Regions from separate parts of the Janthinobacterium sp. Mn2066 genome, predicted to be linked through region 2. Evidence: predicted binding sites of a transcription regulator. Region 2 holds the regulator's gene; the other holds the start of a gene.
What was found. Region 2 encodes FliA, which starts transcription of late flagellar genes. Its sites were predicted from a motif close to CTAAAGTTTNNNNNNNNNNNGCCGNTA; they were not measured.
Positions count from the first base shown of each region.

Region 1: a site for FliA is predicted at 12,092-12,118, ahead of ACL9RI_RS15585 (DUF5610 domain-containing protein). Genes of this name have one in related genera too.

Region 1 is NZ_JBMOUF010000007.1:246,443-260,845, forward strand. It holds gene ACL9RI_RS15525 (peptidase M24) at 1-278, shown strand, start outside; gene ACL9RI_RS15530 (hypothetical protein) at 300-779, opposite strand; gene ACL9RI_RS15535 (hypothetical protein) at 1,082-1,396, shown strand; gene ACL9RI_RS15540 (VanZ family protein) at 1,393-1,818, opposite strand; gene ACL9RI_RS15545 (SDR family NAD(P)-dependent oxidoreductase) at 2,365-3,129, opposite strand; gene ACL9RI_RS15550 (TPM domain-containing protein) at 3,215-3,751, opposite strand; gene ACL9RI_RS15555 (TPM domain-containing protein) at 3,751-4,584, opposite strand; gene ACL9RI_RS15560 (LemA family protein) at 4,586-5,170, opposite strand; gene ACL9RI_RS15565 (glycoside hydrolase family 28 protein) at 5,381-7,189, shown strand; gene ACL9RI_RS15570 (pectinesterase family protein) at 7,245-9,608, shown strand; gene pyrF (orotidine-5'-phosphate decarboxylase) at 9,734-10,558, shown strand; gene sbcB (exodeoxyribonuclease I) at 10,605-12,053, opposite strand; gene ACL9RI_RS15585 (DUF5610 domain-containing protein) at 12,197-12,826, shown strand; gene ACL9RI_RS15590 (GGDEF domain-containing protein) at 12,831-13,796, opposite strand; gene ACL9RI_RS15595 (HPF/RaiA family ribosome-associated protein) at 14,043-14,403, opposite strand, start outside.
Region 2 is NZ_JBMOUF010000001.1:583,928-598,330, forward strand. It holds gene flhB (flagellar biosynthesis protein FlhB) at 1-262, shown strand, start outside; gene flhA (flagellar biosynthesis protein FlhA) at 259-2,355, shown strand; gene flhF (flagellar biosynthesis protein FlhF) at 2,558-3,877, shown strand; gene ACL9RI_RS02535 (MinD/ParA family ATP-binding protein) at 3,870-4,733, shown strand; gene ACL9RI_RS02540 (RNA polymerase sigma factor FliA) at 4,772-5,503, shown strand; gene ACL9RI_RS02545 (flagellar motor protein) at 5,485-6,231, shown strand; gene motD (flagellar motor protein MotD) at 6,237-7,028, shown strand; gene ACL9RI_RS02555 (translation initiation factor Sui1) at 7,069-7,431, shown strand; gene ACL9RI_RS02560 (hypothetical protein) at 7,539-8,342, shown strand; gene ACL9RI_RS02565 (flagella synthesis protein FlgN) at 8,362-8,829, opposite strand; gene flgM (flagellar biosynthesis anti-sigma factor FlgM) at 8,838-9,143, opposite strand; gene flgA (flagellar basal body P-ring formation chaperone FlgA) at 9,255-9,977, opposite strand; gene flgB (flagellar basal body rod protein FlgB) at 10,169-10,612, shown strand; gene flgC (flagellar basal body rod protein FlgC) at 10,615-11,016, shown strand; gene ACL9RI_RS02590 (flagellar hook assembly protein FlgD) at 11,031-11,729, shown strand; gene ACL9RI_RS02595 (flagellar hook protein FlgE) at 11,775-13,322, shown strand; gene ACL9RI_RS02600 (flagellar basal body rod protein FlgF) at 13,496-14,239, shown strand; gene flgG (flagellar basal-body rod protein FlgG) at 14,311-14,403, shown strand, end outside.

The DNA.
Region 1 (14,403 bases), on a different contig from region 2:
GCGCCTATGCCTATGCAGGCCATCCCGATACGGTGCTGCATCACCGCCAGGGCGGCATACACGGTTATCTGGCGCCGGAAGTGATGGCCAGCGCCCATACAGAGATCATCCTCAAGCGTGGTATGGTCGTGGCCTTGCATCCCAGCTTGCCTTGCGGCATGGTCGAAGATACTTTTTTACTCGACGGCGGCCAATTGCGTAATCTGACGTATGACCCTGCCTGGCCGTCGACCCTGATACAGGGGCGGCGACGGCCATTGACCCTGGTGCCGGGTTGATGCACCGATTGATGCTGAGGATTAATAGCGCTGTATCACGCCCCTTTGCACGCTGACCCGGTCGCCGATCTGGAAGCCAGGCTGGGTAGTTTGCAGCAGCGTACGGGTCGAGCCATCGTCCAGCCGCAAGGTCACGCGGTAGAGCATATTATTCGCCGCGCCGCCGGTGCCACCGGTTCCCGAGACGCCTGCCTGCATGTCGCCGCTGCCTTGATCCATGCTGCGTGGCACGGTTTCTATCGATTGCACGCTGGCCGAGCTGATACTCATGCCGGACTGGCTGGCGTCGCTGCTGGTGCTCATGTCGCTGGCCGTGGTGCTGCTGCTGGTCTTGCCGGTATTGCCGCTGCCGGGTGTGCTGACGCCAGCGTTGGCGTTGTAGGCATCGGCGCCACTGTTGCGCGCCAGGCTGGTGCTGTCGCTGGAGTGGCAGGCAGCCAATACGGTACAAAGCAAGGTACACATCAAGCCAGTCAACAAGGTGGTGTTTTTAGATCTCATCTTGGTCTCCTTTGCTAATGATAGGGCTAAAGACAGGGGCGATAACCGGGGCGATGGCAGATGGCTGATCGTAAATGGCTGATTGTAAATAGCTGATCCTAAATAGCTGATCGTATGGTGCATGCTGGACGTCGCCGTGGCTAGTACAAGTAAGAGCATCTGGTGCGATGAATGTTCAGCGCCTGTCATGGCCGCTTGCGCCATATCAAGTGGTCTAATTATCACGCTTGGTATAAATAGATGCTTGCAATAAACATTGCGTGCACTTGCACCTTCCTTCGCTGTTTACTTCAGGAGAGAAAATGTCCTCAGGCCCTACCGCAAAGCTGATCGATGAGTTGGTGTGGAGTGTACGTGGCGCCGAGCAAGACGCCCGCACGCGGCATGTGCTGGCGCAAGCCTTGCATGGGCTGGTGCGCCTGGCGCGGTCGGAACAGTTGCTGGAGATTCAGCGCGATGCGGCGCGTGCCGTCGGTGCGGGCAGCCGCCGCGAAATGCGCGCGCTGCTGCGGCGCATCGCTACGTCGGGGCACGGCGAGCAGGGGCAGCTACCGCTGGAATTGATGGGCAGTCATACCGGCCAGGCCTGCGTTGCGCCTGGCCTGGCGAGTCGCTAGTTTTTTTCGCGGGCTGCGATACGGCCCAGTGCGGCCGCCGCCATGCCAGGCCACAGGAAAGTCAGGGGCAGGGTGACGATGGCCGCCGCCGTGATGTCGACCAGCCAGTCCGAGACGGCGCCATGGCGGTAAGGCAGGAAGCTCTGGATGAACTCGTCCAGCGCGCCCATGGCCGCCACCATCAGCATGGTGTGCGCGGCGCGGCGCTGCATGCCGCCGGCCGTGCCGCTGAACAGGATCAGGGCCAGCACGCCGTAGCCGATGGAATGCAAGACCACGCCGGAGGCGTATTGGCCGATATCGGCGCGTGCGCCAGGAATATCGCCAATCAGGATGACCAGTGCATACAGGATCAGTGCGCTGCGGTAGCGCCAGCTTTGGTATTGCTCGGAAAAACAGTAGCGTGTCAGGGTTGCCAGCATGGGTAGTCAGGGTAGTGAAAAAGACCACCATAGCATGGGCACGGCGGCAAGAGATGATTCTTGCACAATACTTTGTCTGCAGACAAAAAAAGGCCCGCTGCTGAGCGGGCCAAAAACCCAAAAGGGTTCAAGAGTTGAGCGGTGCTGACCATGTCGCAGCAGGGAAATGTTGCCTGCGCCACAGTCATGAAGAGGGTGTGGTGTACCACGGGGGCACACCTGTCTGCCGTCGCGCATATCGGTTGCGTGTACAGCAGATGAAGCTAGTATAGGGAGGGAAAATGACCGGGCTATGACACGCCGCAACATTTTTTAAAGAAAGATTGTTGATGCCTGGAACGGCGCAAAAGGCGGGGGTGGCGGACGCGTGCACAGACGCCGGATAAAAAAAAGCCCGCTGGTGAAAGCGGGCTTAAAACTATTTTCTTGGAGGAGAATAGTGGAGACAGGTGCATTATGCTGCGTCGCACGATATGTGTCTAATGGTATTTTCAGATATCGATTATCGTTTTTTGATATAACTGAGCCGATTGTGCCGTCAGGGATTTATTCCTTGACGGCAACTGTATAGTTCAGCGCCATGCGGCCGCCATCGACATAGATGGTTTGTCCCGTCATGTAGCTGGCGTCGTCGCTGGCCAGGAAGGCGGCGATGCCGGCCACTTCTTCCGGTTCGCCGCAGCGGCCCAGCGGGGTGCGCGACAGGATGGTGTGGCGCGCTTGCGGACTCGACAGGACAGCTTGCTTGGCCAGTTCCGTCAGGATGGTGCCGGGGCCGATACCGTTGACCCGCACGCCGTACGGCGCCAGGTTCAGCGACATGACCTTGGTCAGCTGGTTGATGGCGCCTTTCGATACCACGTAAGGCACCTGGTTCGGGATCGCCAGCTCCGCGTTCACGCTGGACATATTGATGATGCAGCCACTGTTGCGCTTGACCATTTCGCGCGCCACGCCCTGGCCGCACAAAAACATCGATTTCAGGTTGATGCGCATCACGCGGTCGAAATCATCTTCGCAGACGTCGAGGAAGTCGGCCGCATGGGTCACGCCCGCATTGTTGACCAGGATGTCGATATGGCCGAAGCGGGCCACGGTTTCTTTCAGCATCGCGTCGACATCGGCTTTCTGGCTCACGTCGGCGCAAAAGAAGTGCGCCTGCGGGCCCAGCGCGGCGGCTGCTTGCGCGCCTCCTTCCTTGATGTCGACCAGCATGACTTGCGCGCCTTCCGCGATCAAACGGCTGGCGCACGCCAGGCCGATGCCCTGTGTGGCGCCCGTGACGATGGCGGTTTTGCCTTGTAATTTCATGGTGTTTCCTCTGCGGCTGGTGGCGCCGCGCTGGCCGGACGGCCATCCTGCGCGGCAAAAGCAGATTTTAATCCCTGCGCGGCGCTTACAGGAGGATCGCTTGGTTCGGCAACTGATTGCTGCGCGGGCCGGTGGCGGGAAAATGACTTTGCAATAAAGTGTTGAGTTGCTGCAGCGCTTGCAGGGTGCTGTCGTGGAACTTGCCGCTGGCAAAACCCGTGGTCATGGTACGGCACACGGCTTGCCATTCTTCGGGGCTGACACGGCGGCCCACGTTGCGGTCGGCCACGATATCGACCTGGTGCGAGGCGAGGTTGATGTAGATCAGCACGCCGCAATTGTCTTCCGTGTCCCACACGCCATACTGGGCGAACAATTCACGCGCCCGTTGACGGTTGCTGACGCCCGCATATGCCATGCCGGGCGTCAATGCCGCTTCGACGATCAGGCGGATTTCTGCGTTATGGACTTTTTCGCCATCGGCGATGCTGTGCTCGATGGCTTTCAGGGTGGCTTCCGGGAACGCCTTGCGCGCTGCCGCTGGCGTGCTGCGCAAGTGTTTCAAGGTACGTCCGCAACGTTGTCCGAACGATAGGTGTTTCGTGCCGTGATGTTGATTCATTACCAGTCTCCCGAGGCGCCGCCGCCATCAAAACTGCCGCCGCCACCGCCGCCAAAACTGCCGCCATCGCCACCGCCGCCGCCAAAACCGCCGCCGCCCGTAAAGCCGCCACCGCTGCGGTTGTTCAGCGCCTGGTTGAGGATGCTTCCCAGCACCACGCCGGTGGCGCCGCTGGACCAGTTGCTGCCGCGCTGCAAGCGGTTCGGGCCGCCGCGCGAGCGGTACACGATCAAGGCGACGAGGAAGCCGAAAAACAGCAGCGGCAGCCAGAAGCTGGCGCCCGTCTGCACGGCGGCCGGCGCCTGTTTCTGGGCCGGCGCAGGGAATTGTTCCTGGTTCAGCAAGGTGGCGATGGCGCCCGTGCCCGCCACCAGGCCGCCGTAATAATCGGCCTGCTTGAAATGGGGCGCGATCACGTCTTGCAGGATGCGTTTCGATTGGGCATCGGTCAGCACGCCCTGCACGCCACGGCCCGCCTCGATGCGCAGGCGGCGCAGCGCGGACGGATTGTCTTTCGCCACCAGCAGCAGCACGCCGTCATCGACGCCCTTGCGGCCCAGCTTCCAGGCATCCGTCACGCGGATACTGTATTGTTCGATGGCTTCCGGCGCCGTGCTCTTGACCAGCAGCACGGCGATCTGGCTGCCCGTCCTGGCTTCATAGTCGCCCAGCACGGCTTCCAGCGCCGCTTTTTGCTTGTCATCCAGCATGCCGGCCTGGTCGGTGACGCGGGCGGCCAGCGGCGGCACGGCCACCAGCTGTGCGCTGGCCGGCAAGGCCAGCCAAAACAGCAGCGCCCCGCACAGCGCCGCCAGGTAGGCCCGGATGTTCATCTTATTTGCCGAAGTCGACGGTAGGCGCCGTCGAGATGGCTTTTTCATTCTCGACCGTAAACGATGGCTTGACCTTGTAGCCGAAGACCATGGCCGTCAGGTTGTTCGGGAAGCTGCGCGCATGCACGTTGTAATCTTGCACCGCCGCAATATAGCGCTGGCGCGCCACGGTAATGCGGTTTTCCGTGCCTTCCAGCTGCGACTGCAGGTCGCGGAAACTGGTGTCGGCCTTCAAGTCAGGATATTTCTCGGATACCACCATCAGGCGCGACAGGGCAGACGACAGCTGGCCCTGCACCTGCTGGAATTTGGCGAAGGCATTCGGGTCGTTCAGCACTTCCGGCGTGATCTGGAAACTGGTGGCGGCGGCGCGCGCCTTGGTCACCGCTTCCAGGGTTTCGCGCTCATGGGTGGCATAGCCTTTCACCGTGTTGACCAGGTTGGGGATCAGGTCCGAGCGGCGCTGGTACTGGTTGACCACTTCGCCCCAGGCCGCCTTGGTCGCCTCGTCCTTGCTTTGGAAATCGTTGTAGCCGCAGCCCGTCAAGATGCCGGCCAGCACGGTAACGCTCAGGGCCAGGCGCATCCATTTGGTGAATTGTTTGGTGATTTGCATGATGGGTTCCGTGCGTAGTGAGGGGATGCGGCAAATATACCTGAATCTGCAGAAGATGCCGCTTTCATCCGCTTCACTTCAGCGTGGTCAAATTACCACATAGAAATAATTGATATATCAGATATGTCATCGTGATATATTAGAAAAAAGAATGTCAACAAATCAAGGTTGGAGACGCTGATGCAAAAGCCCCTGGCACGAACACCACGCCCGCAAAAACAGATCCCTTTCCAGCGATGGGCCGGCCTGGCCGCCAGCCTGATGCTGGTCGCCTGCGGTGGCGGTGGCGCCGCAGCGCAAGCGCCTATCGCCGTGGCGCCGGTGCCGACACCGGTGCCGACGCCGACTCCGACACCCACGCCGACACCGACACCCACGCCCACGCCCACGCCCGCCTCGCTGTGGCCCGCATCGGCCCGCGCCGATGCTGCGCTGGCCGGCCTGGAACCCGCCTTGCCGGCCAGGCTATGCGCCACGTTGAGCGCCAGCCTCGTCAGCAATGCGGCCGGCGTGCTCGATGCGGCCGTGGATGCGGCGCCGGCCGATTCCCAGCCGGACGCTGCGCGCATCCAGGCGGCTCTCAACGCCTGCCCGGCGGGCCAGGCGCTCAAGCTGGTGGCCGGTAGCCAGGGGCAAAATGCCTTCCTGTCCGGCCCTTTGAGCTTGCCGCCTACCGTCAGCCTGTGGCTCGATGGCGGCGTGACCCTGTTCGCTTCGCGCCGTCCGGCCGATTACCAGATCGCCGGCAAGAATGCCTGTGGCGAAGCATCGACCAGCGACAATGGCTGCCTGGCCTTGATCACCACCACGCCGAACGGCAATGGCTTGTATGGCGAAGGCGTGATCGATGGCCGTGGCGGCGCCGTGCTGACGTCGGGCGCGTATGCGGGCCGGCTGACGTGGTGGGACGTGGGCGCGCTGACCAAGACGGGCGGCAGCGCCATGAGCAGCCAGAACAATCCGCGCCTGGTGCAAGTGAATAATGGCAGCAACTTCACCGTGTACCGGCTGAGCTTGCAGAACGGGCCGAAGTTCCACCTGGTGTCCAGCGGCGTCGATGGCTTGACCGTGTGGGACAGCAAGCTGCTGTCGCCCACCCTGGCGTATTCCGTGGCCGGTTACCGCTGCGCTGCCGGCAGCATGCCGGTAGTGTCCGGCACGCCCAATGTCAGCACGCCCAGCACCTGCTTTACGCCCGATACGGTGAAAAATACGGATGGCATCGATCCGGGCCAGTCGAAGAATGTCTTGATCGCCTACAACCATATCAGCGTGGGCGACGATGGCATTGCCGTCAAGGCGCATACGGGCAAGATCGGCCCCGTGTCGGCCATGCGCATCTGGCATAACCGCATGTACTTTACGCACGGCATGTCGATCGGCAGTGAAACGGATAGCCATGTCGATGGCGTCAGCATCCGCGACCTGGCCATCGATGGTTATGACATGGGCGCCACCAGCGGTTTCCGCATCAAGACGGACGATAGCCGTGGCGGCGAAGTCAAGAACGTGACGGTCGATGGCCTGTGCGCACGGCGGCTGCAGCAGCCGATCGCCATCGACAGTTATTACGGCGATGCGGCCGACGCCAGGAATGCGCTGCTGCCGAATATCCACGACATTACCCTGCGCAATGTGCGTTACCTCGATACGCCGGGCTCCCGCTACAACGGCGACAAGGCGCTGCTGCTGTTGCGTGGCTACCAGTCGGCCACGCAAAGCTATCCGCTCTACAACATCGTTTTCGACAACGTGGTCTTCGACAGCCTGCCCGGCTGGGTCGCGACGAAGATAAGCCAGCCCGTGCCATCGAATGCGGCGCTGGTGATGGGCCCCGGCCCCGTCTCTTTTGCCAGCGTGCTGACGGCCGCTGCCGGAGCGAACGGGGTCAGCGTGACCGACCGCCGCAGCGCGCAGGCGGCGCCCTGGGATTGCAGCGCGGCCTTTGTCGATTTTCCGGCCGCCAATGCGCCCATGTCCCTGCCTTGATGTACTACACCGAGCGTTACACCCAGCAAGACCATCATAATAAAAGGAGACCAGAGTGTTTATTGATCGTTATCCATTCCGGCGGGCTGTGGCCTTGCCTGTTTTGCTGTTCCTGTCCGCTTGCGGCGGCGGCAGCAGCGATGCGGGCGCGCCCGCAACCGTGCTGGCATCGGTGCAAGTGAGCCAGAGCGTCGACCGCAGCGCCGTGTCGGTGGGCGACCGTGTCACCTGGACCATGAGCGCCAGCAACAAGGGACCGGGCGCCACCAGCGGCCCCATTACCCTGGTCACGACCGTGCCGGCCAATATCAGCGGCATCAGCGTCACTGCCACGGGCGCCACCTGCGGCCCCGCCGTCAGCACGCTGACCTGCACCATCGCCGCGGGCCTGGCCGCCAACGCCAGCGCCAGCGTGGTGTTGTCGGCCACGGCAGCGGGGGTGGATAAACTGGCCAGCAGCGTGATGGCCAGCGGCCCCGATGCGCCCGCCTGCGTGGCGGCTGCCGGCTGCGCGGCCACCACCACCGTGACGGCCGCCGCCTTGCCGAACGTGAGCGTGACGGCCAGCGTCGACAAGGCCAGCGCCATCGTCGGCGATAAATTGACCTGGAGCATCAAGGCGCTCAATAGCGGCAATGCGTCCAGCGCCGGCGTTATCACCTTGAACACCAGTTTGCCTGTCAATATCAGCGGCGCCACTGTAACGGCCACGGGCGCCAGCTGCGCGGCCATCAGCGGCGCCACGCTCAATTGCAGCATCGCCGCCGGCCTGGCGCCGAACGCCAGCGCCAGCGTGCAGATCAGCGCGAATGCGGCAGCGGCCGGCAGCCTGGTCACGACCGTGGTGCCGGCCGGCGCCAACGCCAGTTGCGCCACGCCGGCAGTGTGTACCACCAGCACCAGCGTGACGGCTGCCGCGGTCGCCAATGTGTTGCTGAGCAGCACGGTTGACAAGGCCACGGCCAATCTGGGCGACACGATCAGCTGGACCATCCAGGCCATCAATAGCGGTTCCGCAGCGACGACGTCTGCCGTGACCTTGAGCAATACCTTGCCTGCGAATATCAGCGGCGTGACGGTGACGCCGACGGGCGCCAGCTGCAGCATTTCGGGTAGCAGCGTGAGCTGCAGCGTGCCGGCTGGCCTGGCCGCGGGCGCTTCGGCCAGCGTGCGCATCGCCGCTGTCGCCAGTGCTGCTGGCAACCTGGTCAATACGGTGACGCCAGGCACGGGCAGCAGCTGCGCCAGCACGGCCGTTTGCAGCAGCACCACGCTGGTCGCTTCCGGTGTCGTCGCCTCCACGGCAACCCGGCCGCAACTGGATGCGGCCACGGCAGCGGGATTGACGCCCGTCAAATACCTGGCGCAAGGCGGCAAGAGCTTGCCAGCGAGCAGCTTGCCGGTCGATAACTGGGACCCGACGGCTGGCGTGGGCGATGTCAGTACCTTCACGGCGCAGTTCACGGTCGATGCGGCGGGCAAGAGCGACGCCAGCAATTTTGTTACCGTGCAAGCGGCCATCGATGCGGCCGTCGCACTGGGCAATAAAGTGCCGCCCGTGTTTATCCGCGTGCAGCCCGGCACCTACCGCGAAACGGTGTGTTTGCCCAGCAGCGGCACGCCGGCCATCCGTTTATACAGCCTCGATAGCGATGCCTCGCATACGGTGATCGTGTTTAATAACGGCAATCCGACGGTGGATGCGGCCAAGACCAACGGCAACAAGTGCAATAGTTCGCCCGCCAATCCCATCGGCACCAGCGGCAGCGCCACCTTCGCCGTCAACGCGGCCGATTTCCAGGCCAAGAACCTGACTTTTTCCAATGATTATGTGAAGGGCAGCTTTGCCGGCAGCAATCAATCTGCCGTGGCCCTGATGACGCAGGGCGACAAGATCGTGCTGGAAAATGTGCGCCTGCTGGGCCACCAGGACACCTTCTACATGAAAAGCGGCAATGTGGACCAGGTGTCGCGCGTGTACGTGAAAAACAGCTATATCGAGGGCGATGTGGATTTCATCTTCGGCCGTGGCACGGCCGTGCTGGATAATTGCACCATCCACACCTTGAACACGGGCAACGGTACCGGCTATGTCACGGCGGCCAGCACCGATTACCGTAACGCCTATGGTTTCCTGATCACCAACAGCCGCTTCACGGCGGAAACGGGCACGCCGGCCGGCCAGATCTACCTGGGCCGTGCCTGGGATGAAGGCGTTGCCAGCCTGGCCGCGTATGGCGTCACCTCGCCGAATGGACAAGTGCTGATCCGCAACTCGGTGCTGGGCGAGCATATCCGCAAGGCCGATCCATGGGCAGACTCGACGGCCACGCGCCCCTACAGCTCGGTGCCGGCGGGCGCCTTGCCGGCCAACCGTTTGCTTGAATATGGCAACACGGGGCCGGGAAATGGCAACTAGGAAGAACGCGGTTTAATCTTCTCTGACAGCGCCGTGCTTGTCTGCTGGCAAGCGCGGCGCTGTCGTAGCAAACCCGCGCCGCGTTACAATACGGGGTTTGCAACTGAATATAGAGAAGGTGTGCCGTGAATTTCATCAATAAATTATCCGCCGCGTGGACGGCCAATAATTCCCTGCTGTGCGTGGGCCTGGACCCTGACCTGGCGAAACTGCCGGCGGAATTGCGCGATGCGCCCGATGGAATCACCACCTTTTGCACCCGCATCATCGACGCCACCGCCGACCTGGTGTGCGCGTTTAAACCGCAGATCGCCTATTTCGGCGCGCTGGGCGCAGAAAAACAGCTGGAAGACATCTGCCGCTATGTGCGTGAACACTATCCGCACATTCCGCTGATCCTCGACGCCAAGCGCGGCGATATCGGCGCCACCGCCACCCAATACGCGCGCGAAGCGTTCGAGCGTTATGGCGCCGACGCCGTGACCGTCAACCCCTACATGGGCGAAGATTCGCTCGATCCTTACCTGGCGTGGGCCGACCGCGGCGTGATCATCCTGTGCCGCACTTCGAATCCGGGCGGTTCCGACCTGCAATTCCTGAATACCGATGGCGAACCGCTATACCAGCGCGTGGCGCGCCTGGTGGCCGGCAAATGGAACAAGAGCGGCCAGTGCGCACTGGTGGTGGGCGCAACGTTCCCTGAAGAACTGGCGCAAGTACGCGCCATCGTCGGCGACATGCCGCTGCTGGTGCCGGGCATCGGCGCCCAGGGCGGCGACATTGCCGCCACGGTCGGCGCAGGCCAGACGGCGGGCGGCATGGGCATGATGATCAGTTCTTCGCGCGCCATCATTTACGCCAAGCCGCAGGATGGCGAAGATTTCGCCGACGCAGCACGCCGCGTGGCGATCGAAACGCGCGACGCGATCAACGCGCACCGTAGCGTTTAAGGTCGGGGCAAGATGCAAAATGCCGGGCTAGCCCGGCATTTTTTATTTAATCGCGTTGCGGCGCGACCATCTCTACATAATCGTAGAGTTCACCCAGTATCTCTTCCCCCCGCTCATCGACCGATTCCGACAAGGTATCGATTTCCGTAAACAGCATCTCGATGGTGCGGGCGCCGGCCTCGCCATCGAACAGGCGGGCGGCGCGGTGCTGTTCCCAGCGCAGGCTTTCCGCTTCGCTCAATGTCTGCGGGAAATTGCGCGCGCGGTAGCGGAACAGCAATTCCTGCAGGCGTTCGTCGGCAAACGAGGGACGGGCGGCGGCCAGTTCGGCTGGCGTCTTGCGGCGCAGCGAGTCGAGCAGGCGGCGGTCGTCATTGCTGATAAAGCCGCCATACAGGTCTTCATCCACGTCGACGGCGCCTTCGCCAGCGGGGCGCTGGAACACGGCGGCCCAGGTGGCCGACATGTCGGGCAGGGTAGCTGCATGGCTGGCGTTGGCCCGCGCTGCTTCGACATCGATGCCCCAGCGCTCGGCCATGGCCGGCGACAGGGTCTTCAAATTGCCGACCAGCATGGGCGACTTATTCAGGTGCACGCTTTTCACGGGCAGGCGAGTCATGCCTTCGGGCATGGCGTCGGCGCGGGTAAACAAGCGCGTGCGGATGGTGTCGGCGTCCAGCGTCGCCAGTTCGCGCGGGTCGTACTGGCAATCCCACACCAGCACCTCGTTTTTATTGCTCGGGTGCGTGGCCAGCGGCCACACCAGGCCCAGGCAGCCGCGCTCGGCGGGGAACATGCCCGAGACATGCAGGAAAGGCTGGCGCTGGGCAGCGTCCAGGTGCATGCCCATTTCGCTGGCGACCCGGTCTTTCTTGTGCAGCGCCAGGCAAAATTCGAACAGCTTCGGCTGCGTCTGCCTGATCAGCCGGGCCAGGGCGATGGTGGCGCGCACGTCGGACAGCGCATCGTGGGCCGCTTCGTGCAGCAGGCCGTTGGCCTTGCTCAAGTGTTCCAGCTTGAAGCTGGTCTGGCCATCGTCGCGCCTGGGCCATTGCAGGCCGTCCGGGCGCAGCGCATGCGTCATGCGCACCACGTCGAGCAAGTCCCAGCGGCCGCAATGGTTTTTCCATTCGCGCGCATACGGGTCGTGCAGGTTGCGCCAGAGCAAGAATCGCGTGACTTCATCATCGAAGCGGATGGTGTTGTAGCCCACGCCGATGGTGCCAGGCTCGGAAAAGGCCGCTTCGATGACGGCCGCGAATTCATGCTCGGGCACGCCCTGCTGCAGGCATTGCTGTGGCGTAATGCCGGTGATCAGGCACGATTGCGGGTCAGGCAGGAAATCATTGGCAGGCTGGCAATACAGCATGATGGGCTCGCCGATTTCATTCAGCTCGGCATCGGTGCGGATGGCCGCAAACTGGGCCGGGCGGTCGCGGCGCGGCTGTACGCCAAAGGTTTCGTAATCGTGCCAAAGAAAAGTCTGGATAGTCATTGATGGTGGTGGCGTTGTGGTCGCTAAAAAAGTCGTGGCTATAGTTTTTTGAATACTTGCCGATACTATATGTGATCAGAGAGGATCGCTCTCGCTGCGCTAAGCGCATGGTGTCATATATTGCCCGTTCAAGGAGGCCTATCGTGTCAATTCCCATCGCCGCAAGCAGTAATTCCGCCAGTTCCCTGAATTCCGTCAATGCTGACGATCATAAAGTCCGTCAAAAGGATGGCGGCAGCGCCGAGATGAGCGTCAACGACAAGTCGCGCCTGCAATTGAACGCGTCCATCATGCAGGCCTCGCTCAATGTGTCCATCGGTTCACAGAATGATCCGCTGGCGCTGGTCTACAAATCGGCCATCACCAGCATCAATGAAGCGTTGAAAGGCCAGTATGGCGATGACGCCGTGCAAAACGCAGCGTCGCAAGACAATAGTCCCGAGGCGACGGCGAGCCGCATTGTATCCTTGTCGACCGGGTTTTTTGAAGCCTACAAGAAACAGCATCCGGGCGAGGATGACGATGCCACCCTGCAAAAGTTCATGGACACCATCGGTGGCGGCATGGAAAAGGGTTTCAAGGAAGCGCGCGACATCCTCAGCGGCTTGAAGGTGCTGGGCGGCGATATCGCCAGCAATATCGACAAGACCTATGCGCTGGTGCAAAAGGGTTACGCCGATTTCCAGGCCGCGCACAGCAGCAAGAAGGCGGATTCGCCAGCCGCGCCAGCCACGCCAGCGAGCCCGGATAAGCCAGCCACCAAGGCGGCCTGATTTACTACAGGGAAACGGTATTGCGTCCCGAGGCCTTGGCCCGGTACAGGGCAGTGTCGGCCGCGGCGATCAGGCCGTGTTCATCTTGCCCCTGGGCCAGGCTGGCCACGCCGAAGGAACCCGTGATATGCGGCAGCGGACAGCGCATGTCGTTGAAGATGACGGCTTGCTGCATGCGCTCGCACAGCCGTTCCGCCACCAGCATGGCGACTTGCTCGCTGGTATCGGGCAAGATCACCATCAATTCTTCGCCGCCATAGCGCACGGCAAAATCCGTGGGGCGCGAGGCGGCCCCCAGTACCTGGGCGGCGATGCGCAGCGCCTGGTCGCCGGCCTGGTGGCCGTGGGTGTCATTAAAACGCTTGAAATGGTCGAGGTCGATCATCACCAGCGACAGCGGTTCGCCGCTGCTGTGGGCGGTGACGATCATATTCGGCAGCAAATCGTTGAGCCAGGCCCGGTTGTACAAGCCCGTCAGGCTGTCGACCATCGATAGCTGGCGGTAGAATTCGCCGAGTTTCTGGCGCCGGCGCAGCAGGGCGTTGGCGGCGCGGATGCGGAAGGACAGCAGGCGCAGCAGGTTGCGCGCCAGGCCGTTCGACTGCTCGATCAATTCCCAGACGAGGCTGGCGTGAATCACCAGCAAATCGGTTTCTTCCAGTGCGGAAATGGCGGCCAGGTTGCTCGCTTCGTCCAGCACCGACTGTTCTCCCACGCTTTCGCCGGGCAAGACCTTGCTGACCGTGCCGTCGTCCATGCCGGTATGGGTGTCGGCCGCGACGGCCAGCGCGCCGCGCAACACGATGTAGAGGCTGGCGCCTTGCGTATCGGCCAGCGCTTCGCCCGCCTCCAGGCGAATCACGGGGCAGGGCGCCAGCATGGTCGCCGTCCGGCTATCCGCCCCATCGCGAAATAGCTGTAGATCGCCGATGTTGCAGTTTGAAGCGCTGAAGTTGCCGATTTGTTCCACAAGCCCACTTTCAAAAAGCCAGCGTCACGCAAGCAGTGAGCCGGTTGCTTCATGATAGCTTAAAGCGGGCTTTACTGTAATGAAAAAGGCTTTCCAGAAGTGAAATTATGTGTGGAATACGACAATTATTTTATCGGTATGATAATTGCGTTAAAGGCAATGTTGGCGGGGCTTGCCAAAAATCGTTTCCGCAAATGCAAAGGCAGCCTTGAACGGCTGCCCAGGTCTCTATAAAAACACGGGGAATTACTCGGCGGCTTCTTCCGCTTCGGTCTCGTCGACCACGGCATTCTTGCCGCTGGCGTGGCGCTTGCTGCCGTGCAGGCGGCCCATGGCGCTATCGATGGCGCGCTTGAGCTTCTCGGTGGCGCCGCTCAGCGATTGATGCACGCTGGCATTTTGCTCGGTGACGGCGATAGGTTGATAACCGGCGACGCGGGCTTCGATGACGCAGCGGATATCGTCCGCGCCGCCTTTCGGGCCATTCGTGTCGCTCAGGTGGACTTCGATGCGGGTCAGGTTGTCGCGAAAGCGGCTCAGTGCGTTTTCAAGGACGGATTGCACATGTTCGGTCAATCCAGGGGTGTGGGCGATGGTGCTGTCGGTA
Region 2 (14,403 bases):
GCCGGCCCTGGCCCGTGCATTGTATAAACATACGGATATTGGCGACGAAATACCGGAAGCGCTGTACGCGGCCGTGGCCGAGGTGCTGGCGTATGTGTTCCAGCTGCGCTCGTATGGCAATGGCCACGGCCAGCGCCCCGACAAGCCGAAGCAGCTCGATGTGCCGCCCGAGCTCGATCCCTTGAACCCGGCATCGCAAGTAGCACCACAGACACCCCCTGCGCCCGGCGCGGACGACAAGAATAAAGGAAGTACACCATGAACGGCGTCACCATGCCAGCCTGGCTGAGCGGATTGAAGGGCAGTGCCAGCAAGGGCATCGCCGCGCCTGTCATCATCATCATGCTGCTGGCGATGATGGTGCTGCCGCTGCCGGCCTTTATCCTCGACATTTTCTTCAGCTTTAATATTGCCCTGTCCATCATCGTGCTGCTGACGGCGCTGTACACCGTCAAGCCGCTCGATTTCATGGCTTTCCCGACGATTTTGCTGGTGTCGACCATGCTGCGGCTGTCGCTGAACGTGGCTTCCACCCGCGTGGTGCTGACGGAGGGCCATACGGGCGCCGATGCGGCCGGCAAGGTGATCGAGGCTTTCGGTCACTTCTTGATCGGCGGTAACTACACGGTCGGTATCGTCGTGTTTATTATCTTGACCATCATCAACTTTACCGTGGTCACCAAGGGTGCAGGCCGTATCGCCGAGGTGGGCGCCCGCTTCGCGCTGGATGCCATGCCCGGTAAGCAGATGGCGATCGACGCCGACCTGAATGCCGGCCTGATCGGTGAAGACGAGGCGCGCCGCCGCCGCACGGAAGTGGCGCAGGAAGCCGAATTCTATGGCGCCATGGACGGCGCCAGTAAATATGTGCGCGGCGATGCCATCGCCGGCATCATGATTACCGTGATCAACATCGTCGGCGGCCTGATCGTCGGCCTGGTGCAGCACGACATGGGCTTTGCCGATGCATTGAAGAACTACACCCTGCTGGCCATCGGTGACGGCCTGGTGGCGCAGATTCCTTCGCTGATCATCTCCACGGCGGCTGGTATCGTCGTCTCGCGCGTAGCCAGTGAGCAAGATATTGGCGCCCAGCTGGTAGGTCAATTGTTTGCCAAGCCGCAAGTGCTGTACATCACGGCCGGCATTATCGGCGGCATGGGCTTGATACCCGGCATGCCCAACCTGGTCTTTCTGTTGCTGGCGGGCTTGCTGGGCGGTTCCGCCTACCTGATTACCAAGGCGGCGGCGAAGAAAAAATCCGATGCCGAAAAACCGGCCGAGGTGCCGCAAGCCACCGTGGCGCCCGAGCAGGAAGAAGCCAGCTGGCAAGACATCATGCCTGTCGATACGCTGGGCCTGGAAGTGGGCTACCGTTTGATCCCGCTGGTGGATAAAACGCAAGGCGGTGAATTGCTCAAGCGCATCAAGGGCATCCGCAAGAAATTCGCCCAGGAAGTGGGTTTCCTGGCGCCGCCCGTGCATATCCGCGACAACCTGGAATTGAAGCCATCGGCTTACCGCATCACGCTCAAGGGCGTGGAAGTGGGCGTCGGCGAAGCCTATAACGGCCAGTTCCTGGCGATCAACCCCGGCATGGCCAGCGGCACCTTGCCCGGCATTGCCACCAACGACCCGGCCTTCGGCTTGCCGGCTACCTGGATCGAAGCGGGTTTGCGCGACCAGGCGCAATCGATGGGCTATACGGTGGTCGATGCGGGCACGGTGGTCGCCACGCACCTGAATCACCTGATCACCTCGCATGCCTCCGAATTGCTGGGCCGCGCGGAAGTGCAGTCCCTGCTCGATCACCTGGGCAAGGAGTCGCCGCGCCTGGTGGAAGACCTGGTGCCGAAGATGCTGTCGCTGTCGACCCTGCAAAAAGTGCTGCAGAACCTGCTGATGGAAGGCGTGCATATCCGCGACATGCGCACCATCATCGAATCCCTGGCCGAGCACACCGTGCATACGCAAGACCCGAACGACTTGACGGCGCTGGTGCGGGTGGCGCTGGGCCGCGCGATCGTGCAGCAATTGTTCCCTGGCGCGGCCGAGTTGTCCGTGATGACCCTGGACAATCGCCTGGAGCGCCTGCTGATGCAAGCCATGGGCAATGGCGGCGATGGGACGGGCATCGAGCCCGGCCTGGCCGACACCATCGCGCAACAAGCTGGGCTGGCAGCCCAGCAGCAGGAAGCGATGGGACTGACGCCCGTATTGCTGGTGCCGGCGCCCCTGCGCGCCCTGCTGTCGCGCTTCCTGCGCCGCGCCCTGCCGCAACTGAAAGTGCTGTCGCATGCCGAAGTACCGGAAACCAAGACGATTCGCGTCACCAACCTGGTGGGTGCCCAATAATTGTTCAATTTCCCCTTCGGCAACTGAATAACGGGCACTTTCCCATCCTTTTCCTTCGATCATCTTCCCCTGAGATCGACAATAATCGATACTGTCCGAGTGATCCGTGTCTCATATTGAAGACTGCACTCAAGCAACAGGAGTCGATGATGGCCATACAGTCCAGTTCAGCGCGTGTAACCCAGATGATGGGAGGCCGGCCATGAATGTGAAAAAATTTACCGCCGCGACCTCGCGCGATGCCTTGCGCCGCGTGCGCGAAGCGCTGGGCCCGGATGCCGTGATCCTGTCGAACCGCCAGGGCGATGGCGTGGTGGAAATTCTCGCGCTGGCCAATGACGACGCCGCTTCGCTGGCCTCGCCGCCGGCCGCCTCGGAAATGGCCCAGCCGCGTCCCCAGTTGCATACCCAGTTTCCTGCACCGCAGCGTCCGGCTGCCAGTGCCAGCCCAAGCCATCATGCGCCGCGCCACGCACCGGCCAGCGAGACGATGGACATGGCCCGCATGCAGCAGATGATGGCCAGCGCTTTGGCGCACGTCAAGGAAAACGCCGCCGCCGAGATGAGCGGCATGATGAATGAAATCCGCGCCATGCGCGGCATGATGGAAACCCAGCTGGCAGAAATCTCCTGGGGTTCCACGCAGCAGCGCCAGCCGCAAAAGGCCGTGGTGCTGCGCGAAATGCTGGCGGCCGGTTTTTCGGCCAGCCTGGCGCGCTACCTGATCGACAAACTGCCGGCCGGCCTCGATGGCGCGCAAAGCATGCGCTGGATCAAGACGGTATTGAACCGCAACCTGAACACCATGGCCAATGAAGACGCCATGCTGGAGCAGGGCGGCGTGTTTGCCCTGGTCGGCCCGACCGGTGTCGGCAAGACCACCAGCACGGCCAAACTGGCGGCCCGCTGCGTGATGCGCCACGGCCCTGAAAAGCTGGCCCTGATCACCACCGACGCCTATCGTATCGGCGCCCATGAGCAATTGCGCATCTACGGCAAGATCCTCGGCGTGATGGTGCATTCGGTGAAAGATGAAGCCGACTTGCGCATCGCCCTGAAAGAATTGAAGAACAAGCATACGGTGCTGATCGATACGGTGGGCGTGAGCCAGCGCGACCAGATGGTGACCGAACAGGTGGCCATGCTGTCGGGCGCCGGCGCCGACGTCAAGCGCCTGCTGTGCCTGAACGCCACCGCCACCCAGGAAACCCTGAACGAAGTGGTGCGCGCCTATCAAGGCAGCGGCCTGGCCGGCTGCATCATGACCAAGCTCGATGAAGCCGCCTCGATCGGTAACGTGCTCGACGTGGTGATCCGCCAGAAACTCAACCTGTTTTATGTCTCGAATGGCCAGCGGGTGCCGGAAGACCTGCACCTGGGCGACCGTGGCTACCTGGTCGACCGCGCGTTTAAACTCAAGCGCGATGCGGCGGCCACCCAGTTTTCCGACGCCGAACTGCCGCTGCTGATGGCGCAGGCGGTGGCCCGCAACCATGAGGCGCGCGGGGGACACCTTGGCTAATTTTGATTTCGACCAGGCCGAAGGCTTGCGCCGCATGCTGGGCGGCCCGCAGCCGCGCGTGCTGACGGTGTTGTCGGCCACGCCGCAGGATGACAAGGGCGCCATGCTGATCAACCTGGGCGCGTCGCTCGCTTATACGGGCAATGAAGTGCTGCTGCTGGACGCCAGCGGCAGCAGCGAAGGCGTGGCGGCGCGGCTGGGCCTGGCGCATGGCGCCAGCCTGCTCGACGTGGCGCGCCAGCAGTGCGGCCTGAACCAGGTGATCCATGCTGTACCGCAGGGTTTTGGCGTGGCCACCCTGGGGGCGCGCAACTATCAGATGGATAGCCCCGACTTTGCCACCAATGACGAATCGCGCCGGCTGGCCAAGACCTTCGAAGTGATGGCGCGCCAGACCGGCATCGTGCTGGTCGATGGCGTGGTCGGCGAGAGCGGCGCCTGCTTTCCCGTGCCGCTGATGGCCACTTCCGACATCGTGGTGCAGGTGTCGGGCAGCGCCGCCTCGATCACGGCAGCGTACAGCCTGATCAAGCGTTTGAGCCAGGAACTGGGACGCCGTCCCTTCGGCATCCTGGTGACGGGTGCTTCCGAACCCGAGGCAAAGGTGGTATACGATAATATGGCGCAGGCGGCGAACCGCTACCTGGCCGTGAAACTGACATCGATGGGCTCGGTGCCAGCCGATGAATACCTGCATCGCGCGGCGCGCCTGGGCCGCAGCGTGATCGATGCATTTCCGCTGGCTGGCGCGTCGGTGGCGTTTCGCGCCCTGGCGGAACGGCTGGCCCGTTCGGCGGCGCCGGTGCTGGGCTCCACTTTGTATCAGACGGGGAGTGCACACCATTTCAGCGCCTGAATCGATTAGCAGCACATATATAGAACAATAAGCAGCCTATGTACACGGTCAAAGGGAAATCGAACAAAGACTATCTGCTAACGGAACATATTCCGCTGGTGAAGCGTCTGGCGCACCATATGAAGGCCAAGCTGCCTCCATCGGTCGAGGTCGACGACCTGATCCAGGCGGGCATGATCGGCTTGCTCGATGCGATCACCCGCTACGAAGAAACCCATGGCGCGCAGTTCGAGACCTATGCCGTGCTGCGCATCCGCGGCGCCATGCTCGACGAGCTGCGCACCAGCGACTGGCTGCCGCGCAGCATGCGCCAGAACATGCGCAAGATCGAAGAGGCGATGAGCATCCTGCAGCAGCGCCTGGGCCATCCGCCGACCGAGTCGGAAGTGGCCAAGCTGTTGAAAATGCCCCTGGCCGATTACCAGGAAATGCTGGGCGAGGGCGGCGGCCACCAACTGGTGTACTACGAAGACTTTCATGACCCGGACGGCAATGACAGCTTCCTCGACCGCCATTGCGTGGACGAGGACAGCGACCCCTTGCGCTCCCTGCTCGATACCGATTTCCGGCAGTCCGTGATCGACGCCATCGACGCGCTGCCGCCACGCGAGAAAATACTCATGGGCCTGTACTACGAAGAAGAGCTGAACCTGAAGGAGATCGGCGCGGTGATGGGCGTATCGGAATCGCGCGTCTCGCAGCTGCATACCCAGGCCGTCGCGCGCCTGCGCGCAACCTTACGGGAGCAGGCGTGGACTGGTCCAGCGTAATCGGGCTGCTGCTGGCCGTCGCCGGCCTCCTGGTCGGCCAGGCGCTCGAAGGCGGCAAGATGGCCTCGCTGCTGCAGCCGGCCGCGTTTGCCATCGTGGTGATCGGCACCTTCGGCGCCGTGCTGCTGCAGACGCGGCTGCGCACCTTCGTGCGTGGCCTGGAAATGCTGCGCTGGGTGTTCAAGCCGCCGGCCGACACGCGCGCCGCGCTGTCGCGCGACATCGGCCTGTGGAGCCTGACGGCGCGCCGCGACGGTCCGCTGGCGCTGGAGCGCCTGATGGAAAACACGGCCGACCGTTTTAACGCCAAGGGCTTGCGCATGATCGTCGACGGCATCGCGCCCGACAAGCTGCGCCAGCTGCTCGACGTGGAAATCACCGCCTATGAACTGGCCGAGCGCCAGGCCGTCAAGGTGTGGGAATCGGCGGCCGGCTATTCGCCCACCATCGGCATCCTGGGCGCCGTGCTGGGCCTGATCCACGTGATGGAAAACCTGACCGACCCGAGCAAGCTCGGCGGCGGCATCGCGGTGGCGTTTGTGTCCACCATTTATGGCGTGGGCCTGGCCAATCTGCTGTTCCTGCCGGTCGCTAATAAACTGAAGGCCATCGTCACGCGCCGCGTGACCCAGTATGAAGTGACGGCCGCCGTGTTCTACGACATCGCCACCGGCGACCATACGCGCATCATCGAAGAGCGCGTATCGAGCCTGCTGCACGAGCACTGACCATGATGCGGCGCGCGCGCAGGAAGTATGACGAAGAGCCGGACAACCAGGACCGCTGGCTGATTTCCTATGCCGACTTCATTACCCTGCTGTTCGCCTTCTTTGTCGTCATGTACGCGCTCTCCTTGGTCAACGAGGGCAAATACCGCGTGTTTTCAGACGCCATCGGCGAGGCCTTCGGGCTGAATAAAGGCGCGCCGCCGCTGATCATGGAAGCGCCGCAAGCGGTCGCCTTGCCCAACCCGGCCCTGAAACGCCGCGCCGAAGCGATCCGCCGCGAACGCGAGCACATGACGCGCCTGGCGCAGGACCTGACCTCGACCCTGGCGCCGCTGGTCAAGGAAGGCAAGGTGCGCGTGACGCAGACCAGCCGCGGCGTCAGCGTGGAAATCAATGCCAGCGTGCTGTTCGACCCGGGCGCCGCCGCGCTGACGCCGGAGTCCGACCAGGCCCTGCGCGCCGTGGCCGTGCTGCTGAAGGACGATAGTCACGACGTGCAGGTGGAGGGCCACACCGATATCCAGCCGATCAGCAATTCGAATTTCGCCTCGAACTGGGAATTGTCGGCCGCGCGCTCGAGCGCCGTGGTGCGGCTGTTTATCGCCAGCGGCGTGCAGGCGTCGCGCCTGACGGCCGTCGGCCACGCCGACAATATCCCCGTGGCGCCGAACGACACGCCGGAAGGGCGCGCCCGCAACCGCCGGGTTGCCGTGACGATCTTGTCCGGCATTCCCGAAACCGTGACGGAAGTGCCGACGCCGCCGGCTGCGCCTGTACCTGCACCGGCGCCCCGCTAGCTTGCTACAATCGCGGCCTTTCTTTTACTTTATCTTCATCATGAAAAGCAGTTCCCTGGGCGGTCTTGTGTATTCCACCGAAACGGGCCGCATGTGCCCAGCCTGCCGCCAGCCGGTGGGGCAATGTATATGCAAGGCCAACGCCAAGGCTGCGCCTGCCGGCGATGGCCAGGTGCGCGTGTCGCGCCAGACCAAGGGTCGTGGCGGCAAGAGCGTCACCGTGGTAAAAGGCCTGGCGCTGGACGCCGTCGCGCTGGCCTTGCTGGGCAAGCAATTGCGCAGCCAGTGCGGTTCGGGCGGCACGGTCAAGGAGGGCGTGATCGAAGTGCAGGGCGACCATGTGGATGCCATCATGGCGGCGCTGTTACTTGCAGGACACAAAGCGAAAAAAGCGGGCGGCTAAGTATCTTTTTGGCATGCGGCTGTGCTAACTTGTGGTTGTCATCATTTAGCCACTTTGTCATGCCAGCCAAAACCACCGTTGTCCTTGTTGTCTCTGCTGCAGTATTGATGTTGGTCTACACCTATGCTCCTGGACCAGGCGATGGCGCACCGGCGGCGCTGCAGGTATCGAAAGTCCGACGCAGCCTGTCTTCCTATTTCAATCCGGGCGCCGATGCCGCTTCCGCATCGGCCGTGGCGCCTGCCGCCCCGAGCCTGGGCGCGCAGCTGGAACGCCTGGCCGCCAGCGGCAATCCCGACGATGCGGATGCGGCCTACCATCTGCTCGATGATTGCATTTACTTCAATGCAGAGGGGCACTTGCCTTCAGTGGAATTTGCGCGGGGCAGCGAATTGACGGCAGGGGAAACGGCGGCCGAAGCAAAGTTGTGCGGTGGCATGACACAGAGCCAGAAAAATTCCCGCCTCGACTTCCTGGCCGCCGCCGTCAAGGGAGGTGCGTACGGCGCCACCAGCAGTTTTCTTGAGGCGGGGCCGTTTGGCGACCCCAATGCCTTGCGTGACCGCCCCAATGACCCACTGGTGCTTGAGTGGAAACGCCAGGCCATCGCGCAACTGACGGAACGGGCCGACGATGGCGAGATTATCGGCGCGACTACCTTGATGAAGGAATATCTGCGCGGTGGTGATATCGTGCCGAAAGATCCGCTATTGGCCTATGGTTATGTGTCGGCCCTGCGCCTGGTGCATGACGATATCCTGGGGCCAGGCGGCGTCAATCCTTATGCGGATCAGTATTGGCAGTCCTTGCGCGATGCGCTGACGCCGGAACAGCAGGCAGCGGCGTTGGCCAAGGGAAATGGTATTGCCGCGAAATTCCGCCAGCACACGGGGCGTGCTGCGCACAGCTGAGCTGTGCTGGGTCCCGGCTTTAGCCGATAACGACCCGGCGGCTGACGGTATTGCTGGTAGCCTGGCCGCTGGGGCCGTAGAAGTTGCCGCTTTGGGCGGGTGGGCGTACGGCGTTCAGCGCGCCCTGGGTGTGCAGCATGTGCTTGTTGACCAGCAGGCTGTTCAAGCGATTTTGTTCCTTGGCTGCCCGCGTGGTGCTCAGCAATTCTGTCCATAATGCTGCCGCTTCCGGGTTGCCGGCCTGGGCCAGCCAGCCATCCATGCCTTCTTCGGCGGCGGCAAAGCCGGCTGCCGCCAGCGCCTGGTGGCGCTGCGCCGCCAGCTGGCTCAATTGCCCGACCAGCACCGTCTTGCGGGTCGTGATCTCCGTGATGGCATCGATTTCAGCTGCAACCAGATGCAGCTGTTCTTGTTTCATCAATGCCAGCAATGCGGTCATACGCTCTTGTTCGTCGCGCAGACTGGAAAACGGAGTCACTGATTGCATGGGGAAACCTATCTATTTCGTGAGTGCAGCAAGTCCTTGACTGTATCCAGGAGACCGTCTGCCACTTTTTCAGAATTGACCTGGAACTGGCCGTCGGCGATGGCGAGCTTGATGCGTTCCACTTTTTTCGTGTCGAACACGCCGCCGCTGCCGGCAGTTGCACTGGCCGCTAATGCCTGTCCTTGCGAGGACAGGCGTACATTATCCGACGTCGTCGGTGTTGCTTGTGCTTTCTCGGCATTGCGGGCGCCCGAGGTATTGGTCGGCGCGACCGGCAAAGCGGGATTGCTCTTGATGGTTTCGGTGATTTTCACAACATGATCCTCGTCTGGTCGAAGTCAAAAAACTCCGGGATATGTCTCTTTATCGGCACCGTCTCTTGAAACTTTAGTGCCCCAGACGACAATATCGCTGTCCAGCCCGCTTTAAAAGGCCACCTCCACCATGCCGCCCGCGCGCGCCACGCCGCTGATTTGCTGGCCGCTTTGGGTGCGTACCTGCACCACCTGGCCGTCGCCGGCATTGCCGATGGCGCGCCCTTCTGATGCCACTTGGAAACCATTGCCGCTCGACACCACCCGCACCAGCTGGCCCTGGATGACCACCGGTTTGCGGCGCAAGGTGTCCAGGCGCATCGGCGTGCCGGGTGGCAAGGAGACATTGGCGCTGGCGCCGACCACCTGCGCCATGTCGGTGGCTATGCCCGCTGGCAACGCGGCCAGGTCGCCCTGCATGGTCACCAGCTGGGTAGCGTCGATGGTTTGTCCTTGCGCCAGTGGCGCGGCGCTGGCGATGTAGTCGCCGACCACCGCCACATTGGCTTGCACATAAATAGTCCAGTTGGCGGGCTGGGTGCAGCGCACGCCCACCGTGGTCTTGCCCCAGGCGCGCGCGCCGGGCGCCATGAACGCTTGCGGCGCAGGGCAGGGCGCCAGGTTCAGGCGCGGATCGACGGCGCCGACGGTGACGCTGACCTTGCCTGGCAAGCCATTGCTTTGCACCAGCAGGAACTGTTCCACGCTTTGCCGCAGCGTTTCCGGCGACTGGCGTCCGGCAGCCGCGTTCTGCGCCTGTGCCAGTGGCGCCAGCAATGCCAGCCAAGCCAGCGGCAGCAAGAGGGAGCGAGCGGAGGAGAGCGGTTTTTTCATGGTGATAGGCCTCTGGAATGGTGCCATGATAGACCGCGCGCGCCCGGTCGAAGCGAGGATTAAGGGGTAAAAGTGCGGTCTGATCCGGCGATGGCTGGCAAGGCCGCCGCCGTACTATCTTTCCTGTCATCACTAAAACGCCATTCATCCGCCAAACCGGGCGCCAGTGGCGACTTTTTCCGGAGCCTGAAATGATAGGTAAACTCGACGATTACATGCGCTTCAATGAGACGGCGCTGAGCTTGCGTTCGACGCGCCAGGAAGTGCTCGCTTCGAATATCGCCAATGCCGATACGCCCAACTACAAGGCGCGCGATGTCGATTTCGCCAGTGCCCTGAAAGGCGCGCTGGCCAAGGCCGGCGGCGCGGCGCCCGCACTGAAGGCCACCTCGCCCCAGCATATGGCGGGCAAGGGCGTCGAGGGCGCCGCCGGCAGCAAGGCGGCCGGCAGCTTGCCCGATGGCACGCCGCTGCTGTACCGCACGCCGGCGCAGGGCGCCGTCGATGGCAATACGGTCGATATGGACCTGGAGCGTAACGCCTTTGCCGACAACGCCATCCGTTATGAAACCGCCATCACCCTGCTCAATGGCCAGATCAAGGGCATGCTGACGGCGATCCAGGGAGGACAATAATCATGTCGCTATTTAATATTTTTAATGTTTCCGGTTCGGCCATGAGCGCCCAGGCGCAGCGGCTCAACACGGTGGCCAGCAACCTGGCCAATGCCGACAGCGCCACCAGCGCCAGTGGCGAAGCCTACCGCGCCAAGCAGGTGGTGTTCGAAGCCGTGCCGATGGCCAATGGCGCCACTGCCGTCAAGGTGCAAAAGGTGATCGACGATCCGTCGCCGATGAAGCTGGTGTATGACCCGAAAAACCCGCTGGCCGACGACAAGGGCTATGTCACCATGCCCAACGTGAATACCGTCGATGAAATGGTCAACATGCTGTCGGCTTCGCGCTCGTACCAGACGAACGTGGAAACCATGAACGCGGCCAAGTCGCTGCTCCTGAAAACCCTCACTTTAGGCCAATAAGGCTCATCAAAACCATGGCTACCGTAGATACCAATACCTCCATCTCGAATGACTTGATGGCGACGATGAATCCGAAGAAGAGCACGGCCGATCCGAATAGCGTCGAGGCGCAGACCAACAAGTTCCTGACCTTGCTGGTGACCCAGCTGCAAAACCAGGATCCGATGAACCCGCTCGACAATGCACAGCTGACCAGCCAGCTGGCCCAGCTGTCGACGGTGACGGGCATCAACAACCTCAACACGACCCTCGACAGCCTGAAATCGAGTTACCAGCAAGCCGAATCGATGCAGGCAGCCAACATCATCGGTCACGGCGTGTTGACGGCGGGTAAGGATATCAACCTGAGCAAGAGCGCCGCCCTGCTGGGCGTGGACCTGGCGACGGCGGCCGACAAGGTGCAGGTGGACATTTACGACAAGTCCGGCAAGCTCGTCCATTCCATCGACCTGGGGGCGCAGGATCCGGGCACCCTGCCGCTGGGCTGGAACGGCACCACCGGCGATCTCGACAAGGATGGCAAGCCGGTGGTGCTGCCCGATGGCGCCTACACCTTCAAGGTGGTGGCCACGCGCGGCGGCGTCGAGTTGAAAGACGCTACCGCGCTGATGTTCGGTTCGGTGGCCAGTGTGTCGACGGGCGCCAGTGGCGTGAAATTGAATGTGCCGGGCGTGGGCAGTATCACGATGGCAGACGTGAAGCAGATTCTGTAAGCCGGTTCCCCGGCCTTACTACCTTATTCCTACCAGGAGAATACAATGTCTTTCCAACAAGGCCTGAGCGGCTTGAACGGCGCCGCCAAATCGCTGGATGTCATCGGCAACAATATCGCCAACTCGTCCACCGTGGGTTTCAAGCAGTCGCAGGCACAGTTCGCCGACATTTATGCCAACTCGCTGTATGGCGTGGCGGGCAACCAGGCGGGTATCGGTGTATCGGTGTCGCAAATTGCCCAGCAATTTACGCAGGGTAACATCGAAAACTCCACCAATCCACTCGATATCGCCATCAATGGTAGCGGCTTCTTCCGTACCAGCGTGAATGGCGCCATCCAGTATTCGCGCAATGGCCAGTTCCAGATAGACAAGCAAGGCTTTATCGTCAATGCCCAGCTGGCCCAGCTGACCGGTTATCCGGCCGATGTCAACGGCAAGATCCTGGCCGGCGCTGCCGTGCCGCTGCAAATCGATCCGTCCGACATGAAGCCGCAAGCCACCACCAAGGTCGATACCCAGGTCAACCTCAATTCCAATTCGGATATGCCGACCACGGTGCCGTTCAGCATGAGCGACCCGACCTCCTACAACAAGCAGATCCCGGTCGCCGTCTACGATTCGCTGGGCAACGCCCACACCATGTCCATGTTCTACGTCAAGACGGGTACCAATACCTGGGACGTGTACACGGCCAATGACAATATGGAAGTGACCAGCATGAAGGCGGCCGCTGCCCTGCAAACGGACCCGGCTGCCCTGGCTGCGCGCGCCGCCTATCAAACGGCAGTGACCGCCGTACCGCTGAACGCCGCCAATGTGGCCGCCGCCGCTGTTGCCTACGGCAATGCCGCTGGCGCCGCCGTGACCGCCGCCGCGACGGCTGCCGGCGCTTCGCCAGCCCAGCTGGCGGCGATTGCCGCCACCTATGGCAGCGCGGTGCCTAACGGCCTGAACTCCAGCCGCACCCCGGACCAGATTGACGCCGCCATCGCTGCCGTGACGGTAGTGCCTGCCGTGAAGACGGGTTCGCTGGTGTTTAACACCGGCGGCAGCCTGGACAAGGTCGCCATGCTGAACCTGACGCCGCCGCAATCGTTGCCGGTGACCGTCAACCTGCCTATCTTCCCTGCCACGGGCGCCAATGCCAACCTGGCGGTGAAGGTCGATTTCACCAACTCGACCCAGCTCGGCATTGCCACCAGCGAAAAGAAAACCATCGCCGATGGCTATCCGGCCGGCCAGCTGAGCCGCTTCGTGGTGGGCGATGACGGCATCATCCAGGGGCAGTACAGCAATGGCCAGACGCGCAGCCTGGGCCAGGTGATTCTGAGTAACTTCTCCAATCCGAACGGTCTGGTGCCGCTGGGTAACAATGCCTGGGCCGAAAGCTCGGCCTCGGGCGCCCCCATCACGGGCGAACCGAAGACCGGCAACCTGGGCAACCTGCGTGCGCAGGCGGTGGAGGTGTCGAACGTCGACTTGACGGCCGAGCTGGTCAACATGATCACTGCCCAGCGCGCTTACCAGGCGAATGCGCAGACCATCAAGACGCAGGATTCGGTATTGCAAACCATCGTCAACCTGCGCTAATTGATGGGTGCTTCGCCAAGCTACTGCGCGTCTCACTACCGGGTCGGCGTTGCTCGCTGTACCTCCGTACAGCTGCGCTACTCAACCCGGTATTGAACCGCTCGCTACACTTGTCGAGGCACCCTTGATATTGTAGTAATCCCGTTTAGTTGCGTTACCGGCAGGAGAAACACATGGACCGTCTTATCTACACCGCCAGCTCCGGCGCCAAGCACATCATGGAGAAGCAGTCGACGACTGCCAACAACCTGGCGAACGCGACCAGCACGGGTTTTCGCGCCCAGCTGGACTCTTTCCGCGCCGTGCCGGTGGTGGCCGACGGCTTGATGCCGACGCGCGCCTTCGTGGTCGATTCCACGGTCGGCTCGGATTTTTCACAAGGCCCGATGCAGCACACGGGGCGTCCGCTCGACGTGGCGGTGGAAAACGCCGGCTGGATCGCGGTGCAGTCGGCCGATGGTTCCGAGGCCTACACGCGCAATGGCAGCCTGAAGATCAATGAAAACGGCATGCTGCAAACCCAGTCCGGGCTGATGGTGCAGGGCGATACGGGCCCGCTGGCGATCCCGCCCGGCGTGACGGTGTCGATTGCCAGCGATGGCACGGTGGGCACGATTTCCACCGATATCCCGCCCGGCCCATCGACCGTGCTGGGACGCATCAAGCTGGTCAATCCGCCCGAGCAGCAGCTGGTGCGCGGCGATGATGGCCTGTTCCGCCTGAAAGACGGCACCACGGCGCAGGCCGACCAAGGCGTCAAGCTGACCACCGAAGCGCTGGAAGGCAGCAATGTCAGCCCGGTCGATGCCATGGTCAGCATGATTTCGCTGGCGCGCCAGTTCGAAACGCAAATGAGCCTGTTGAAGAATGCCGAGAATAACGCCGCGAAAGCAACCCAGATCCTCGCTTTGAATTGATAGGGATCACCGCATAATGGTCACATAGAAATTGTTCACAGGCCTGCCGGCGCTGTTACTGGAGAAAAAACATGATACGTTCACTTTGGATCGCGAAGACGGGGCTGGAAGCGCAGCAGACGCAGATGGACGTGATTGCCAATAACCTGGCCAACGTCAGCACC